Regions from separate parts of the Streptomyces sp. NBC_01092 genome, predicted to be linked through region 1. Evidence: riboswitches for the same ligand, from Rfam matches in the RefSeq annotation. Region 1 holds a riboswitch; the other holds the start of a gene.

What was found. A riboswitch is a leader RNA that binds a small molecule or an ion and turns the genes downstream of it on or off. The one in region 1 is predicted to bind cobalamin.
Region 2: it holds a riboswitch for cobalamin, as region 1 does, so the genes downstream of both, OG254_RS11575 (cobalamin biosynthesis protein) here and OG254_RS39820 ((2Fe-2S) ferredoxin domain-containing protein) in region 1, are expected to answer to the same signal.

What each region holds. Positions count from the first base shown of each region.
Region 1 is NZ_CP108659.1:8,807,638-8,816,010, reverse strand. Features, by position in the region: gene OG254_RS39850 (inositol monophosphatase family protein) at 64-909, opposite strand; gene OG254_RS39845 (gamma-glutamyltransferase family protein) at 1,028-2,857, opposite strand; gene OG254_RS39840 (YceI family protein) at 2,958-3,530, opposite strand; gene OG254_RS39835 (hypothetical protein) at 3,572-4,060, opposite strand; gene OG254_RS39830 (RNA polymerase subunit sigma-70) at 4,242-5,243, shown strand; gene OG254_RS39825 (DUF6069 family protein) at 5,240-5,695, shown strand; gene OG254_RS39820 ((2Fe-2S) ferredoxin domain-containing protein) at 5,727-6,137, opposite strand; cobalamin riboswitch at 6,197-6,375, opposite strand; gene OG254_RS39815 (short-chain fatty acyl-CoA regulator family protein) at 6,390-7,829, opposite strand; gene aceA (isocitrate lyase) at 8,139-8,373, shown strand, end outside.
Region 2 is NZ_CP108659.1:2,614,209-2,622,581, forward strand. Features, by position in the region: gene OG254_RS11545 (hypothetical protein) at 1-528, opposite strand, end outside; gene OG254_RS11550 (alpha/beta hydrolase) at 772-1,887, opposite strand; gene OG254_RS11555 (class II aldolase/adducin family protein) at 2,027-2,758, opposite strand; gene OG254_RS11560 (lysozyme) at 2,966-3,715, shown strand; gene OG254_RS11565 (anion permease) at 3,869-5,101, shown strand; gene OG254_RS11570 (hypothetical protein) at 5,139-5,360, shown strand; cobalamin riboswitch at 5,477-5,620, shown strand; gene OG254_RS11575 (cobalamin biosynthesis protein) at 5,719-6,660, shown strand; gene OG254_RS11580 (cobyric acid synthase) at 6,657-8,186, shown strand; gene cobN (cobaltochelatase subunit CobN) at 8,183-8,373, shown strand, end outside.

The sequences.
Region 1 (8,373 bases):
GATCGGTCGTGTCGCGACTGGGGGACGTGGGGGCCGGTCGCTCCCCCGAGTGTGGGTGCGTGATCACGCACCGTCGGCCAGCAGACCCACCACCCGCCGAGCCGTCGCCTCGTCCCGTGCCGTCGTGAACGGCAGCGCATTGCCGCCGGTGATACGGAACGGCTCGCCCGTGTGGGTCAGGTGCGTGCCGCCCGCCTCCTCGACCAGGAGGATGCCCGCGGCGTGATCCCAGGCGGCCTCCCAGCTGAACGCCGTCGCGTCCAACTCGCCCCGGGCGACGGCGAGATACTCAAGGCCCGCCGAACCGCAGGCGCGGGGCCGTACGCCCTCGCTCCACAGGCCGAGCAGCGCCTGCTTCTGCTCGTCGGTCGTGTAGTCGGGGTGGGATGTGGCCACGCGCAGGTCGGCGCCGGGCTCCGGCGCGCCGGAGCGCAGCCGTACGCCGTCGAGGTGGGCGCCCCGGCCCCGTATCGCCGTGGCCAGTTGGTCGCGGGCGGGGGCGTAGGTCCAGGAGGCGAGCAGGGTGCCTCGCTGGGCGAGCGCGACCAGGGTGCAGAAGCCGGTGTCGCCCTGCACGAACTGGCGGGTGCCGTCGACGGGGTCGACGATCCAGACCGGGGCGTCGCCGCGAATCGCGTCGTACGACGCCGGGTCTGCGTGCACCGCCTCCTCGCCGACCACGACCGAGCCGGGCAGGAGCGCGCTGAGCGCCTCGGTGAGGTACTGCTCCGCGAGCCGGTCGGCGTCGGTCACCAGGTCGTGCGGTCCGCTCTTCTGGTCGATCTCGTGCTCGGCGAGCTGCTGAAAGCGCGGCATGATCTCGGCCGCGGCCGCCTTGCGGACCGCTTCCTCCACGTCGGCCGAGTGCTGTGCGAGAAACTCTTCGATGGTTTCGTTGTATTCGATCACGCGTCAATAAGAACACGCTCCACTGACAAACCCCGCCCGCCGGGTAGCCGCCGGATGGCGTCGGCGTGAATATGAGGGGCGCGTATCGGCAGGTCAGGAGCCTGTCGTCAGAGACTCGTCAGCGCCCGACCGCGTATCCCTGCATCCCGCGCGGGTTCGCCGCGGCGGACAGGACGCCCGTCCGCGGGTCCCTCGCCACCGCGCACAGCCGGCCCTCCGACCAGGCGTCACCGACGGTCACGTCATGACCACGCCGCCGCAGCTCCTCGACCACCGCGGCGTCCATGCGGGACTCCACGGTCACGCTCCCCGGCCGCATCCCGCGCGGATAGAAGGAGCCGGGGAAGCTGTCGTTGTGCCAGTTCGGGGCGTCGATCGCGCCCTGGAGGTCGAGTCCGCCGCGGACCGGGCCGCGCAGGGCGACCGCGAGGAGGAAGTGCAGCTGCCACTGGTCCTGCTGGTCCCCGCCGGGCGTGCCGAAGGCCAGGACGGGCACGCCGTCGCGCAGGGCGATGGAGGGCGTCAGGGTGGTGCGGGGCCGTCGGCCCGGCGTCAGGGAGTTCGGCAGGCCCTCCTCCAGCCAGCTCATCTGGAGCCGGGTGCCGAGCGGGAAGCCCAGCTCGGGCACGACGGGGTTGGACTGGAGCCAGCCGCCGCTGGGGGTGGCCGCGATCATGTTGCCCCAGCGGTCGACGATGTCGAGGTGGCAGGTGTCGCCCCGGGTGCCGCCGTCGGCGGCGACATCGGGCTCGGCCGGCACCGGGGACGTGGAACGCTTGGCGACGGTCGGCTCCCCGGCGCCCAGGGCCTCTGAGCCGGGCCGTGCAGTGGCCGCCACGCGCGCGTGGGCGCACAGTCGCGGGGCGCGCCCGCCGGGGCTGCCGGGCCGCAGTTCGTGCGAGGCCTTCTCGCCGACGAGCTCCCGCCGGGGCGCGTTGTACTCGTCCGACAGCAGCTCGGCCAGCGGCACCCCGGCCGCGTCGCCGTACCAGGCCTCCCGGTCGGCCATGGCCAGCTTGCAGCCCTCGATCAGCAGATGGACGTACTCGGCGGACCCGTACCGGGGCAGCTCGGGCGGGAGCAGCGCGAGCTGCTGGAGGAGGACGGGGCCCTGGCTCCAGGGGCCCGCCTTGCACACGGTCCAGCCGTTCCAGTCGTACGTCGCCGGCGCCTCGTAGGTCGCGGACCAGCCGGCGAGGTCGGCGGCCGTGAGCGTGCCGGAGTGCCGCTCACCGCTCGTGTCCATGGTGGGCCGCTGAGCCTGCCGTACGAGGGCCTCGGCTATGAAGCCGGACCGCCACACCTCCCGCGCGGCCTCGATCTGCGCGACCCGGTCCCCGGGGCCCGAGACCTCGTCGAGCAGTCGCCTCCAGGTGGCGGCGAGGGCGGGATTGCGCAGCAGCTCACCGGGGCGGGGCGCCCTGTCGCCCGGCAGATACACCTCGGCCGACGAGGTCCACTCCGTCTCGAACAGTTCCCGCACGGTCTCGACGGTCTCGCCGACGCGTTCCACGGGCGCGTGCCCGTGTTCGGCGTACCCGATGGCGTATGCGAGCACCTCGGCGAGCGTCCGGGTCCCGTGGTCGCGCAGCAGCAGCATCCAGGCGTCGAAGGCGCCGGGCACGGCGGCGGCGAGCGGTCCCGTCCCGGGCACGAGGTCCAGCCCGAGCCCCCGGTAGTGCGCGACGCTCGCCCCGCCCGGGGCCACGCCCTGCCCGCACACCACCCGCACCTCGCCGCCCGCCGGGGCGATGAGGATCGGCACCTCACCGGCCGGACCGTTGAGATGCGGCTCGACCACATGCAGCACGAACGCGCCCGCCACGGCGGCGTCGTACGCGTTGCCGCCACGCTCCAGCACGGCCATCGCGGACTGCGAGGCGAGCCAGTGGGTGGAGGACACCATGCCGAAGGTGCCGCTCAGGGTCGGGCGGGTCGTGAATTGCATATATGACCTCGGTGTTTGTGTACGTCGGTGCACGTGTGCAGCAGCGAAACGGGCCGTGGGGAGAATCTGACCACCGCTGCCCCGGGGCCGACAAGCGCGCTCAGGCGGCCGGTTCGCCGGCCTCAAGGACGGCCTCGATGTCCACCACGACATCGACCATGGAGCTGACGACGACTCCGCCCCGCTCGACCACGTCGTTCCAACTCACCCCGAAGTCATGGCGATTGATGCGGGTGGTGGCCTTGAACCCGGCGCGTCGCCTGGGGCCCCGGTCCCGACCGTCCTCCCACCAGGGGGTGTCCCACTGTCCCAAGTAGGTGACGTCGAAGGCCACGGAGCGCGTGACGCCCCGCACGGTGAGATCTCCCGTGACCTCGAACTCGGTTGCGCTGAGCTGATGCACGGACGACCCGACGAATGTCCACGTCGGGTGGTGCTCGACGTCGAAGAAGTCGGCACTGCGCAGATGGGCGTCACGATCGGGCTGACCGGTGTACACCTGGGTCGCGTCGATGGTTGCGTTCACGCGGGCGTTCTCCGGCTCGTCGGGATCGACCTGCAGCCGGCCGTGCACGTTCTTGAGCTGCCCTCGCACGTAGGTGACCATCATGTGCCTGGCGCGGAACTCCGCGCCGGTATGGCCGGGCTCGAAGAACCATGTCGTCCAAGCCATGTCGGCTCCCCTGGCGTCATTCCCCTGGGGCGGTGGCCTGATCAGCGTCGCAGCTTGCGCCTGTGGCACCGAGGGCCGAGGGCGGTGGCCGCGGGTCCCCGGTGTCCGGTCAGGCCCTCGGCGATGAGGGAGAGGCCGATGCCCAGCATCCATACGTCCTTGGCCAGCACGGTTCCCTGCTCGGTGGGGCGCAGACTGCCTTCCTGACGCATGCCCGGCGTACGCAGGTACAGCCCGAGAGTGGCGCACGAGAACGCGGTGAGCGCGGCCCCGGCGACGGCGGCAGGGACGACCGGCACGAGCAGCGCGGCGGCGACGGCGATCTCCCCGGTGGAGAGCCGCCGGGTGAACGTCTGGGCGTCGAGCCTGCCCAGGGAGGGGTAGGTGGCGCTGGCGAACTGCTGGAGTCGCTCAGCGGTGGCCTGGTCCGCGTCGCGTTTCGACAGTCCGGAATTGAGGAAGAACGCGCCGACGGTGAGCCTGAGTGGCAGTTGCCGCGCTGCGGAACGCCATGCCGAACCGGATGCCACGCCGAGCCTCCCAACCCTGGCCCCCGCCTACCACGATGCCACCGCTCCGAACCGTGTCAAACGGGGAGTGATCGCTGCGCCGGGGTCCGAATCCTTGGGGCGCGCATCTCAGAGTGATGAGTTGTCGCGCCCGCACGCGTCACACCTACGACGGGACACGAAGAGACGGAAGGATGACGTGATGAGTGCGGACACGCGGCTGGAGGAGCTGGGCGTGAGCGGTCTGGGCGAGGTGGACGAGCCGGCGTTCTCGGGGCTGGCGGAGCGGCACCGGCGGGAGCTGCACGTGCACTGCTATCGGATGCTCGGGTCGTTCGAGGACGCCGAGGACACCGTGCAGGAGACGTTCCTGCGTGCCTGGCGGCGCCGGGAGACCTTCGAGGGGCGGTCGACGTTCCGGGCCTGGCTGTACCGGATCGCCACCAACGCCTGCCTGGACCTGCTGGCCAAGCGCCGCCCGGAGCCCGCGACCGGCGGCGAGGTGCTGTGGCTGCAGCCCTACCCGGACCGGCTGCTCGACGAGCTGCCCGCGGGCGAGGCCGACGAGCCGGAGTCCGTCGCCGTCGCGCGGGAGACGATCGAGCTGGCGTACCTGGTCGCGGTCCAGCACCTCGCGCCGCGCCCGCGGGCCGTGCTGATCCTGCGGGACGTGCTCGGCTGGCCGGCGAAGGACGTCGCGGAGGCCCTCGGGGACTCCGTCAACTCCGTGAACAGCGCGCTGCAGCGGGCCCGCGCAGGCATGCGGGAGCACCTGCCCGCCGAGCGGCAGGACTGGTCCGGCGGCGAGGAGGACGCGGGGACGCGCGAGCTGGTACGCCGCTTCACCGACGCCAGCGTGGCCACGGACATCCCGGCGCTCGCCTCGATGCTGCGGGACGACGTCCGCTCCTCGATGCCGCCCACGCCGGGCCTGTACGTCGGCCGCGACACGGTGGTGAATTACTGGGTCGAGAGCGGCTTCGAGGGCATGAAGGGCCTGCGCGCCGTCCAAACCTCCGTGAACCGGCAGCCGGCCCTCGCCTTCTACCTCTGGCAGAAGCAGGAGGGCGCGTACCTGCCGCTGACGATCGACGTCCTGCGCGTCACCGGCGGGGCGATCACCGAGATCATCACGTTCCACGACGACCAGTTCCCGCGGCTCGGGCTGCCGGAGCGCCTGCCGGCGGATGAAGGAACGCCATGACCAGCATGAATGACAACGGGGTCGTAGCAGGCCCGGAATCGGGCCGGACCAGCGCCTCCCACCGATTCCGCAGGCTCGCCGGCACCGGCTTCCTGGCCACGCTCGCAGCGATCGTGGCCACCACCCTCGTCGCTGCGTCTGCCCAGGCCGTCGGAGTCGACTTCGAGGTGCCCGATGGTGGCGAGACGATCCCGTTGTCCGGGTTCGCCGTGGTGACCGGCTTCTTCTCGGTCGTGGGCGTCGTCATTGCCGTCGCTCTTCTACGGTGGAGCGCTCGCCCCGCCGAGCGATTCGTGTGGACGGCAGTGGCACTGACCGCGATCTCGTTGGTCCCGCCCCTCCTCTCCGGGGCAGACACCGCCACCACCACCGCCCTCGTCGGGCTGCACCTCGTCCCCGCGACGGTGATGATTCCCACCCTGGCGCGGAGCCTGCGCGCCAGGACCGATTGACGATCCCGCGACGGGACAACGCACTCGGGCGTCAACCAGCCGGCTCCGACCGCTTCGGCGCGCTCAGCCTGGGCGGCGTGAAGGTGTAGAGGTCGAGCACGTCGGGACAGGGTGCGACGCCGGGTCCGCCGGCCCGTACCCAGTCGATGATGTCCTCGGTCGCGTCGGGGTCGTTGACGAGGCCGAGCCAGACCGGGCGGGCGCCGGTCCTGCGGGCTGCGGCGCTGGGCTGGACGACGATCACGTTGGCGTGTTCGCACACGTCGAGGCAGTCGGAGATGCGCATGGGCACCTGCTCGGCGAGGCGCGCGGTCTGCTGCGCGTGATCGACACCGGTCACCTTGGATGTGCCGCAGCAGCAGTCCCGGCACACGACCACGCGACAGGGTGCAGGTTCGGCGGACGGGCGCTCGGCGGGCAACTCAGGCCGCTGGTGGGACATCATGCCTCGGTTGGTCGGGGCTCGTACGCGGAGCCGGCCTACGGACGTCCTCCCCGCCGGGGCGGCGCGGAGGTGCCAGCAGGTCTTCGGACTCGGGTTCGTCCGGTCGGGGCGCCTTCCCGGTCTCCCAGTGGCGTTCTGTGCCCCGCCCGTCCCCCTCACCGCTGCGCGTCAGTTCCGGATTCGCACCGGATTCCCTGGCCTCGGATGTGGCTCGACTGGCCCGAGGAGGCTATCAACTCCGTACGGCTCTCAGGTCGTGCGCCCGGTCACGGGGTACGGCACGAACGTGCTGGTGTTCTGGTCGATGCGCAGGGTCCGCCCGAGGGGCGGTGCGGCCCGCTGGGGGCAGTCGAGGCGTTCGCAGACCCGGCAGCCCATGCCGATCGGGGTGGCGGCGGAGGGGCTGGTGAAGTCGAGGCCGTCGGAGTAGACGAGGCGGTGTGCGTGGCGGATCTCGCAGCCCAGTCCGATGGCGAAGGTCTTGCCGGGCTCGCCCCAGCCGCCGCGGTGCCGGGTGACCGCGCGGGCCATCCACAAGTACCGCTGCCCGTCCGGCATTTCGGCGATCTGGACATGGATCCTGCCGGGCGCGGCGAACGCCTCGTAGACGTTCCACAGCGGGCAGGTGCCGCCGGCCCGGGAGAAGTGGAACCCGGTCGCGGACTGCCGCTTGGACATGTTGCCGGCGCGGTCGACCCGCACGAAGGAGAAGGGAACTCCGCGCAGGCGGGGCCGTTGGAGCGTGCTGAGGCGGTGGCAGACGGTCTCGTAGCCGAGGCCGTAGCGGTCGGTGAGCCGCTCGATGTCGTAGCGGACCTCCTCGGCCGCCGCGTGGAAGGCGGTGTACGGCAGCACCAGCGCGGCGGCGAAGTAGTTGGCGACGCCGATGCGGGCCAGGGTGTGGGCGGGCGAGTCGGCGGGGAAGTCCTCGGCCGCCTGCCGGTCCAGTTCGTCCGCGTACTCCAGCAGGGCGAGTTGCGTCGCCATGCGGAAGGCGCGCTGGCCGGGGCGCAGGCGGGTCGACAGGTGGAGGGTGCGGGTCGGCTCGTCGTAGTGGTGCAGGTGGTCGCCGGAGCCGGTGGACAGGTGCTCCTCGGATCCGGTGGACAGGCGGATGCCGTGGGCGTCGGCGAGGCGTGCGGTCAGGGCCCGCATGACCTCGCCGGGCCGGATGCCGATCTCCCCGGCCAGCTGCTCGGCGGCGAGGTCGGTGTCGTGGAGGTAGTTCTGGCGGCGGTAGAAGAAGTCGCGGATCTCCTCGTGCGGGGAGCGGGGCGAGTGGGGCATCTCGTCGGCCGTGTCACGGCCGTCCGCCGCTCCCGCCAGCCGCTCGGACAGGAGTTGGTTGCGACGGCCCAGGTCGAGCAGGACCTGGGCGACCGCGGGCATCCGTGCGGCCAGTTCGCCCAGGTCGGTCGCGCAGACCCGGGCGGCGGCGATCTCGCCGGTCAGCGCCTCACGTAGATCGGCCACGAGCCGGGCGGTGTCGCGCTCGGAGAAGAATCCCGGGTCCACGCCGAAGGTCTCGGTGAGCCGGAGCAGGACGGGCACGGTGAGCGGGCGGGAGTCGTGCTCCATCTGGTTCAGGTAACTCGGGGAGATACCCAGGGCGCGGGCGAGTTCCGCCTGGCTCATCCGGCGTTCGTCGCGCAGCCGCCGCAGCCGCGCGCCCGCGTAGGTCTTGCTCACCTGGGCTCCTGTCGGATCCGGAACGGGACCTGGCCAGCGTAGGCGAACCGGCGTCGTTCGCACCCTTCGCAAGCTTGGCAATCGGCGGCGAGAAGATTCGCAGAACTTGGCAGACAGCCATGCTTGATGGCACTCAGTGCCAGTGCCAGAGTTTCAGTGCGGCCCGCAGGAAAGGCGACATTGCTCAGATTCGCCCTGCGGATCGCGGGCCGCATTTCCTTCAACGACACGCAGTGCCATTGCCTGCCGCGAGCGGCACAGGCTTGGCAGACGCAACAGACACCCCCTACCGAGGAGACGGTGACAGTCATGGCAGAGGCGAGCACGCAGGCGGCCGGGGAACTCGCGCGGCGCTGGGCCACCGACCCGAGGTGGCAGGGCATCGAGCGCACCTACACCGCCGAGGACGTCGTACGGCTCTCCGGCAGCGTCCGCGAGGAGCACACCCTGGCCCGGCGCGGCGCCGAGCGGCTGTGGCGCCAACTGCACGAGCGGGACTACGTCCACGCACTCGGCGCGCTCACCGGCGGCCAGGCCGTGCAGC
Region 2 (8,373 bases), 6.2 Mb from region 1:
CACCTGGGGCAGGGCCGAGACGACGTCGGCGACGGCACCGTGTTCGAGGTCGTCGGGTTCGGGGTGGGCGAGCGACCAGGCGTCGAAGAGAGCGACCCAGCCACGCAGGACGGCGCTGTCGTCGCGGTCCCAGGCGCGCAGCCGCCAGCCGGGGCGGGCGCTGTCGCCGTGCACCTCGACGAGACCGGCGAGCCGCGCGGTGTCCCAGTCGGCGCGCACCTGAGCCACGGTCAGGCCCAGGTCACCGGCGGCCCGTTCGGCGGTCGCGTCGGAGAGGGTGCCTTGGCCGTCGGAGTGCGTGCCGCCCCGGCCGGGGCTCAGTGCGGTGTCGGCCCAGTGGGCTACGCGGGCCGCGGCGGCCAGACCCGAGCGAGCCATTCTGGCCAGCTCGGCGCGGGCCGGTGTGCCCTCCGGGGGGCGCGGTGCGGGGCGGCGTGGGCGCCGCTGGTTCACAGCTCTGGGGGCGGCGGCCAGGGGTCGCGGGCGGACGAGTCGAAGCCTGGAGTCGCGCGGGATACGGGACGTCACGGGTGCAGTCTTCCGGTTGACGGTCCGAAAACCCAAACGGAATGTCACGAGGGGCGACGGGGATGGCCAACGCACGGGGTCCGGCGAGCGGCTGAGGACCGATAACAGGCCACTGGTACGGGCTTAAACGGAATCTGTCCGACCGGTGCGGAAGGGGGTGTCGCCGAGGGGGGTGACGGGAGGCGGAGGGACGGCCGCACAGGCGACGCGCCGGCAGTCCGGGCCGCCGCGCACCGAGGGACGTCACATGAGCGGCGTCATGAAGCGGCGCAGGGACTCCTCGTAGGACTCGGGGTCGGCGTTCCACATGGCCGCGTGGGGGGCTCGATCGACCCGCTGGAGGGTCACCAGGTTGGGGTGGGCGTCGGCGAGACGGCGGGAGAGGGCCCAGGGCGCCACCCGGTCGTCGGGGCCGTGGAAGACCAGCGTCGGCACCGTCAGGGGGGCGAGGGCCTGGCCGTCGGCGTTCAGGCCGGTGCGGCCCTGTGCCGCGCGGACCGCGAGCGGCAGCAGCGCGCTCGGCGTGTGCCGGGCGGTGGCGAGGGCGCGCAGGGTGGCCTCCCAGCTGAGCACCGGGGAGTCCAGCACGAGGCCGGAGATCCGGTCGCGCAGCCCCGAGCGCGCGGCGGCGCGCAGCGCCATCGTCGCGCCGGTGGACCAGCCGAGCAGGACGAGTTGCTTGGCGCCGTACCGCACGGCGTAGCGCATCGCCGCGTCCAGGTCCCGCCACTCGGTCTCGCCGAGGTGGTTCAGGCCGTCCGACGGGCGGGGTGCGCCGAGGTCGCCGCGGTAGCCGAGGGCGAGGACCGGGAAGTGGCGGCCGCTCAGGAACTCCATGACGTTCATGGCGTGTTCGCGGGTGGTGCCGAGGCCGTGCACGGCGATGACCCAGGTGTCCCGTGCGGCGGGGACGAACCATGCGGGCAGGGAGCCGAGTTCGCCGGGGATGTCGACGTCGGCGTGGTCGAGACCGAGGGCGGCGCTCGGGTTGCCGACGTGCACGTTCGGGGTGAGCCAGACGCTGTCGCCGGGCTTGAGTGTGCCGTGGGTGACGCGTTCGAGTCGGCGTACGACGGTGTCGGCGGAGTGCCTCGCCGCGGCGAGGACGGGGCCGACGACCGCGTGCGAGCCGTCGCCGGAGAGGCCGTAGATGCCGGGGCGCAGGGAGGCCAGATGGCGGGTGAGCGCGATCTGGCCGGCGGCCGTGGCGTGCACGGTGAGCCGGGGTTCGGTGGGCAGGGGCCTGCCGGCGGGAGCCGTCAGCGCGGCCCCACTGGCGAACCGCCCGGCGGCGACGCTCGCGGCGCCGGCGGCCAGAGCCACGGTGACGGCAGCGGCCGTCGCTTTGACAGTGCGCACCCCTCCAGTGTCCGGGCGGACGGGAGGAGCGGCCAGTGGGAGGGCGACCTGGGGTGAGGCCGGGGGTGGGGCGTCCCCGTGCCGGGAGGGGGCTGGGCGGGGGTGGGGCGCGGCCCGGCGCCGGGCGGGTCCACAGGCATCACCCCCGCTGCCCGTACCCCCGCAACCGCTCCCCCACCTCCGCCACCTGCCCCTGCGACAGCAGCGTCGGTGTCAGTCCCGGCACGCTCGACGCCGTCAGCCACACGCGGCACATCCACTCCAGCTGGGCCGTGCGGTCGTAGGCCTGGTCCAGGGTCGTGCCGTAGGCGACCGTGCCGTGGTTCTGGAGGAGGCAGGCGGTGCGGTCGGTGAGGGCACGGAGCATGTTCTCGGCCAACTCATCGGTGCCGTACGTCGCATATGGGGCAACCCGCACCGGCCCGCCGAGCGCCGCGGCCATGTAGTGGATCAGCGGGAGCTCCGGCACCAGCGTCGACACCGCCGTGGCATGGACCGCGTGAGTGTGGACGACGGCGCCGGCGTCCGTGGCGCGGTAGATCGCCAGATGCATCGGCAGCTCGCTCGTCGGCACGAGCGAGCCGAGCACCCGATCCCCAGCCAGGTCGACCCCCGTCACGTCCTCCGGCGACAGCCGGTCGTACGGCACCCCCGACGGCGTGACCAGCACCGTGTCCCCGACCCGCACCGAGAGATTGCCGGACGTGCCCACGACGAGCCCCTCGGAGACGGTCCTGCGTGCCGTCACCACGAGGGCCTCCCAGGCCTCCGTCTCCTCGGGGCGCACACTCCTGCCCCACGCCTCCCCCACTTCCTGTGAGCCCTCCCGTGCATCCCGCTCGCCCCGCTGATCCCGCCGCTCCTCAACCATGCGGCGATCCTGCCAGCCGCCGCGTCGACATGGCGTCAAGTCGCCGCAGGGGCGGCGCACTCTAAGGGGGAACTCCGGCCTCCGGCAGGGCGCACAAGGGGATACACCACCCCCGCCCTCGCCTTGGCCTGAGATCGATCAGCTTTCAACGATCTTCCAGTAGCCTCTGGGGGATTTGTCGCACGCGTAGCCATTCCGGGGGGAAATATGGCCCGTGATCACAAACCGTCCCGCCACCGCTCCCGACTCATAGCGATATCCGTGGCGGCCCTCACCCTCAGCGGAACCGCACTCGCCGAGATCCCGGCGGCGGCCGCGAGCAAGCCCAAGGGGCACGACGTCTCTTCCCATCAGAAGAACGTCAACTGGCAGAGCTCGAAGGCCAAGGGCGCCAGGTTCGTCTACGTCAAGGCGACCGAGTCCCACACCTACCGCAACCCGTACTTCGGCCAGCAGTACAACGGCTCCCGCAACGCGGGCCTGATCCGCGGCGCGTACCATTTCGCGCTGCCGAACAAGTCGTCGGGCAAGACCCAGGCCGCCTTCTTCGTGCGCAACGGCGGCGGCTGGCGGTCGGACGGCTGGACCCTGCCGCCCGCCCTGGACATCGAGTACAACCCGTACGGCAGGCAGAAGTGCTACGGACTGAGCAAGGCGAAGATGGTCAGCTGGATCCAGTCCTTCAGCAACGAGATGAAGCGGCTGACCGGCCGCCGCCCGGTGATCTACACCACCACGCACTGGTGGAACAACTGCACCGGCACCAGCCGCACCTTCGCCTCGAACCACGCGCTGTGGATAGCCCGCTACGACTCCGCGACCGCGGGGGCGCTGCCGGCCGGATGGCGGTACTGGACCCTCTGGCAGTACGACAACGCCAGCGGCAGCCTGCCGGGTGATCAGAATCTCTTCAACGGCTCCATGACCCAGCTGAGGAAGTTCGCCCGAGGCTACTGACCGTGCGGCGCCTGGGCCGCGCGTCGACCGGCGGGGTCGGGGTCACCTCACCCGGCCGCTCCGGACACCGTGCGGCCCACCCCAGTTCACCTTTCGTTCACTCAGGTTACCTACGTTCGTCCAGCCAATGACCTCGAACGATTGCCTGGGTAAATGGAAAACTTCTCGCTGATCCTCGCGATTGTGGTGGTCACCGCACTCGCGTTCGATTTCACGAACGGTTTCCACGACACCGCCAACGCGATGGCCACCACCATCTCGACCGGTGCGCTCAAGCCCAAGGTCGCGGTGGCCATGTCCGCCGTACTGAACCTTGTCGGCGCCTTCCTCTCCGTGGAGGTCGCCAACACGATCTCCAAAGGTCTCGTCGACGAGACCGGCATACGCCCCGAGGTCATATTCGCCGCGTTGGTCGGCGCGATCCTCTGGAACCTGCTGACCTGGCTGGTGGGCCTGCCCTCCAGCTCCTCGCACGCCCTGATGGGCGGTCTGATCGGCGCCACCATCGCCTCGGCCGGCGTCGGCGCGGTCCACGGCGACGTGCTCGTCACCAAGGTGCTGATCCCGGCGATCGCCGCGCCGCTGGTCGCGGGCATCGCCGCGCTGCTCGCCACCCGCCTGATGTACACCCTCGGCAAGAAGGCCGACGGCAAAGCCGCCGCCAAGGGCTACCGCACCGGCCAGATCGCCTCCGCCGGCCTGGTCTCGCTCGCCCACGGCACCAACGACGCGCAGAAGACGATGGGCATCATCACCCTCGCCCTGGTCGCCGGCGGCGCCGTCGCCCCCGACTCCGACCCGCCCATGTGGGTCATCCTCTCCGCGGGCCTGGCCATCGCGCTCGGCACCTACCTCGGCGGCTGGCGCATCATCCGCACCATGGGCAAGGGCCTGACCGACCTTCAGCCGCAGCAGGGCTTCGCCGCCCAGACCAGCGCGGCCACCGTCATCCTGGCCTCCTCCCACCTCGGCTTCTCCCTCTCCACCACGCACTCCGTCTCCGGCTCGGTGATGGGCGCCGGCCTCGGCCGCAAGGGCGGCGTCGTCCGCTGGTCGACGGCCACCCGGATGTTCGTCGCCTGGGGCCTGACCCTCCCGGCCGCAGCCCTGGTGGGCGCGCTCGCGGAGTACGTGACGGGCTTCGGCGCCTGGGGCACGGCCGTGGTCGCCGTCTTCCTGATCGCCTCCAGCGCCGCGATCTGGAAGCTCTCCCGCCGCGAGGTCGTCGACCACACGAACGTCAACGAGTCCGACGAGCCGGCAGGCGTCGTCACCACCGCCATCGCCGCCGTGACCCCGCCCCCGGCAGGCACGGCCACCGAGGACCTCACGGCCACGATCCCGGCCCCGTCCTCCGAGCCCGCGCCCTCGCAGGCCACGGTCTGACCCCCGCCCCGTTACCGGCTCCCAAGAAAGAAGAAGCATGAAGATCGACTGGGCGGCTCTCGGCTCCGTCTTCGGCGTCAGCCTCGTGATCACGGTGGCCCTGGTGGGCCTGTTCACCCTCGGCATCGCGGGCCTGTCCCGCCGCGAACGGGCCGCGGCCCAGGGCGACTCGGCCGCACTCGCGGTCACGGGCGCGTACGCGTGCTTCGCGGCGTGCACGGCGGCGGTGGCCTACGGGATCTATCTGATCGTGGCCTGACGCAGCGCGCACACCACCTGAAACACCCGAGGTGCGGGACGGATCACCGTCCCGCACCTCAGTGCTGTGTGGGCCTTCGCACACTCTTCCCTCGCAGGTCAACGGCAAGTTGACGCCCCTTCCAACCCCGTGGTGGACTGCCGGGGCCAAGTACGGCGGCAGAAGAGGAAGCCGGTGTGAATCCGGCGCGGTCCCGCCACTGTCACCGGGGTAGAAAGCCCCGGGAGCCAGGAACTCTCGCCGCCGGTCTCGTCGTACCAGGGCGCGGACACCCTGAGTGAGGACATAACGCCATGCTCGCCTGCCGATCGACATGCAGTAGCAGACCCTCGTCTGACCCAGCGATCGGCTGACCCCGATGCGAGCCGATCGCGTTTTCGCGTACGGCGCCGCCGCCGGACTTCTCGGTGATCTGCTGCTCGGCGACCCTCGTCGGGGGCATCCGGTCGCCGCGTTCGGACGGGCTGCCGGCGCCGTGGAACGGGTGTTGTGGCGCGACGACCGCGCGTGGGGTGCGGTGCACACCGCCGTGTGCACCGGTGGCGCCGTGGCGGCAGGAGCGCTCGCCGCTCGTGCGGTACGTCCCTCTCCCGTCGCCTCCGTCGCGCTGACCGGCGCCGCCACCTGGGCGGTCGTCGGGGGGACTTCGCTGGCCCGGGAGGCCCGCGTCATCGGGCGAGCGCTGGAGGCGGGGGACATCGAGGGCGCCCGTGCCCGGCTGCCGCATCTGTGCGGGCGGGATCCGCAGGCGCTGGACGCGGACGGGATCGCGCGGGCCGTGGTCGAGTCCGTTGCCGAGAACACCTCCGATGCCGTCGTGGGGGCCCTTGTGTGGGGGGCCGTCGGCGGGGTGCCGGGGCTGCTCGGGTTCCGGGCCGTGAACACGCTCGACGCCATGGTCGGGCACAAGTCACCCAAGTACCGGCGCTACGGATGGGCTTCGGCCCGGCTCGACGACCTGGCCGGCTGGCCGGGGGCGCGGCTGACCGCCGTACTCGCCGCCGTCGCCGGGAGCGATCCCCGGGGAGCGGTACGGGCCTGGCGCGCCGACGCCGCCAAGCACCCGAGCCCCAACGCCGGGCCCGTCGAGGCGTCGTTCGCGGGCGCCCTCGGGGTGCGGCTCGGCGGGACGCTGTCGTACGGCGGCAGGGTCGAGCACCGGCCCGTGCTCAACACGGACGGGCGGGCCGTCGGCACCCACGACGTGGAACGGGCCGTACGGCTGTCGAAGCGTGTCAGCTTGCTGGCGCTCGGCGTCTGTGTCGCCGCGCGCCTCATCGCGAAGGGACGTCCCTCATGACGGGCGGTGGTCTCCTCGTCGCCGGCACCACCTCCGACGCCGGCAAGAGCGTCGTCACCGCGGGAATCTGCCGGTGGCTGGTGCGGCAGGGGGTCAAGGTCGCGCCGTTCAAGGCGCAGAACATGTCCCTCAATTCGTTCGTGACGAGGGAAGGTGCCGAGATCGGGCGGGCGCAGGCCATGCAGGCGCAGGCCTGTCGTGTCGAGCCGACCGCGCTCATGAATCCCGTGCTGCTCAAGCCCGGCGGCGAGCAGAGCAGTCAGGTCGTGCTGCTGGGGAAGCCCGTCGGTGAGCTCAGCGCACGCGGGTATCACGGCGGGCGGCAGCAGAAGCTGCTCGGGACCGTGCTCGACTGTCTCGCCGAATTGCGGGGCACGTATGACGCGGTGATCTGTGAGGGAGCCGGCTCTCCGGCCGAGATCAATCTGCGGCGGACCGACATCGTCAACATGGGGATCGCCCGCAATGCCGGGCTGCCCGTGCTGGTGGTGGGTGACATCGACCGCGGTGGCGTGTTCGCCTCCTTCTTCGGGACCGTCGCCCTCCTCTCGCCCGAGGATCAGGCGCTCGTCGCCGGGTTTCTGGTGAACAAGTTCCGGGGGGACGTCAGCCTGTTGGAGCCGGGGCTCGACATGCTGCACGAACTCACCGGACGCCACACCTACGGCGTCCTCCCCTTCCAGCACGGCCTCGGCATCGACGAGGAGGACGGGCTGCGGCCCTCTTTCAAATCAAACACAGCCCTGCGCGGGACGGTCCGGGAGTCGAACGTCGCCCCGCCCCTCGGGGAGGACGTGCTGCGCGTCGCCGTCTGTGCCGTCCCGCTCATGTCCAACTTCACGGACGTCGACGCCCTCGCCGCCGAACCCGGCGTCGTCGTGCGGTTCGTGGACCGGGCGGAGGAGCTGGCCGACGCCGACCTCGTCGTCATTCCGGGGACCCGGGGGACGGTCCGCGCGCTGGAGTGGCTGCGGGAGCGCGGGCTCGCCGATGCTCTCGCCCGCAGGGCCGCCGAGCAGCGCCCGATCCTCGGGATCTGCGGCGGCTTCCAGGTCCTCGGCGAGCACATCGAGGACGACATCGAGAGCCGGCGCGGGCACGTCGAAGGGCTCGGCATCCTGCCCGTCCGCGTCCGGTTCGCCCGCGAGAAGACCCTCACGCGGCCGGTGGGCGAAGCCCTCGGGGAGCCCGTCGAGGGGTACGAGATCCATCACGGGGTCGCCGAAATAAGCGGAGGCCGGCCATTCCTCGACGGCTGCCGGGTCGGCCAGACCTGGGGCACGCACTGGCACGGCTCGCTGGAGTCGGACGGCTTCCGGCGGGCCTTCCTGCGCGAGGTGGCCGCCGCCGCGGGCCGCCGCTTCGTGCCGGCGCCGGACACGTCGTTCGCCGCGCTGCGCGAGGAGCAGCTCGACCGGCTCGGCGACCTGATCGAACAGCACGCGGACACGGACGCGCTCTGGCGGCTCATCGAGTCGGGCGCGCCGCAAGGACTGCCTTTCATTCCACCGGGAGCGCCCGCATGAGCACAGTGTTGTTGTTGTCGACCGCCGACACGGATCTGCTGGCGGCCAGGGCCGCCTCCGGTGCCGACTACCGGATCGGCAACCCGACCCGCGTGGACGTCGAGGCCGAGCTGCCCGCGCTCCTCGACGGCGCGGACCTCGCCGTCGTACGACTGCTCGGCGGCAAGCGGGCCTGGGAGGACGGGCT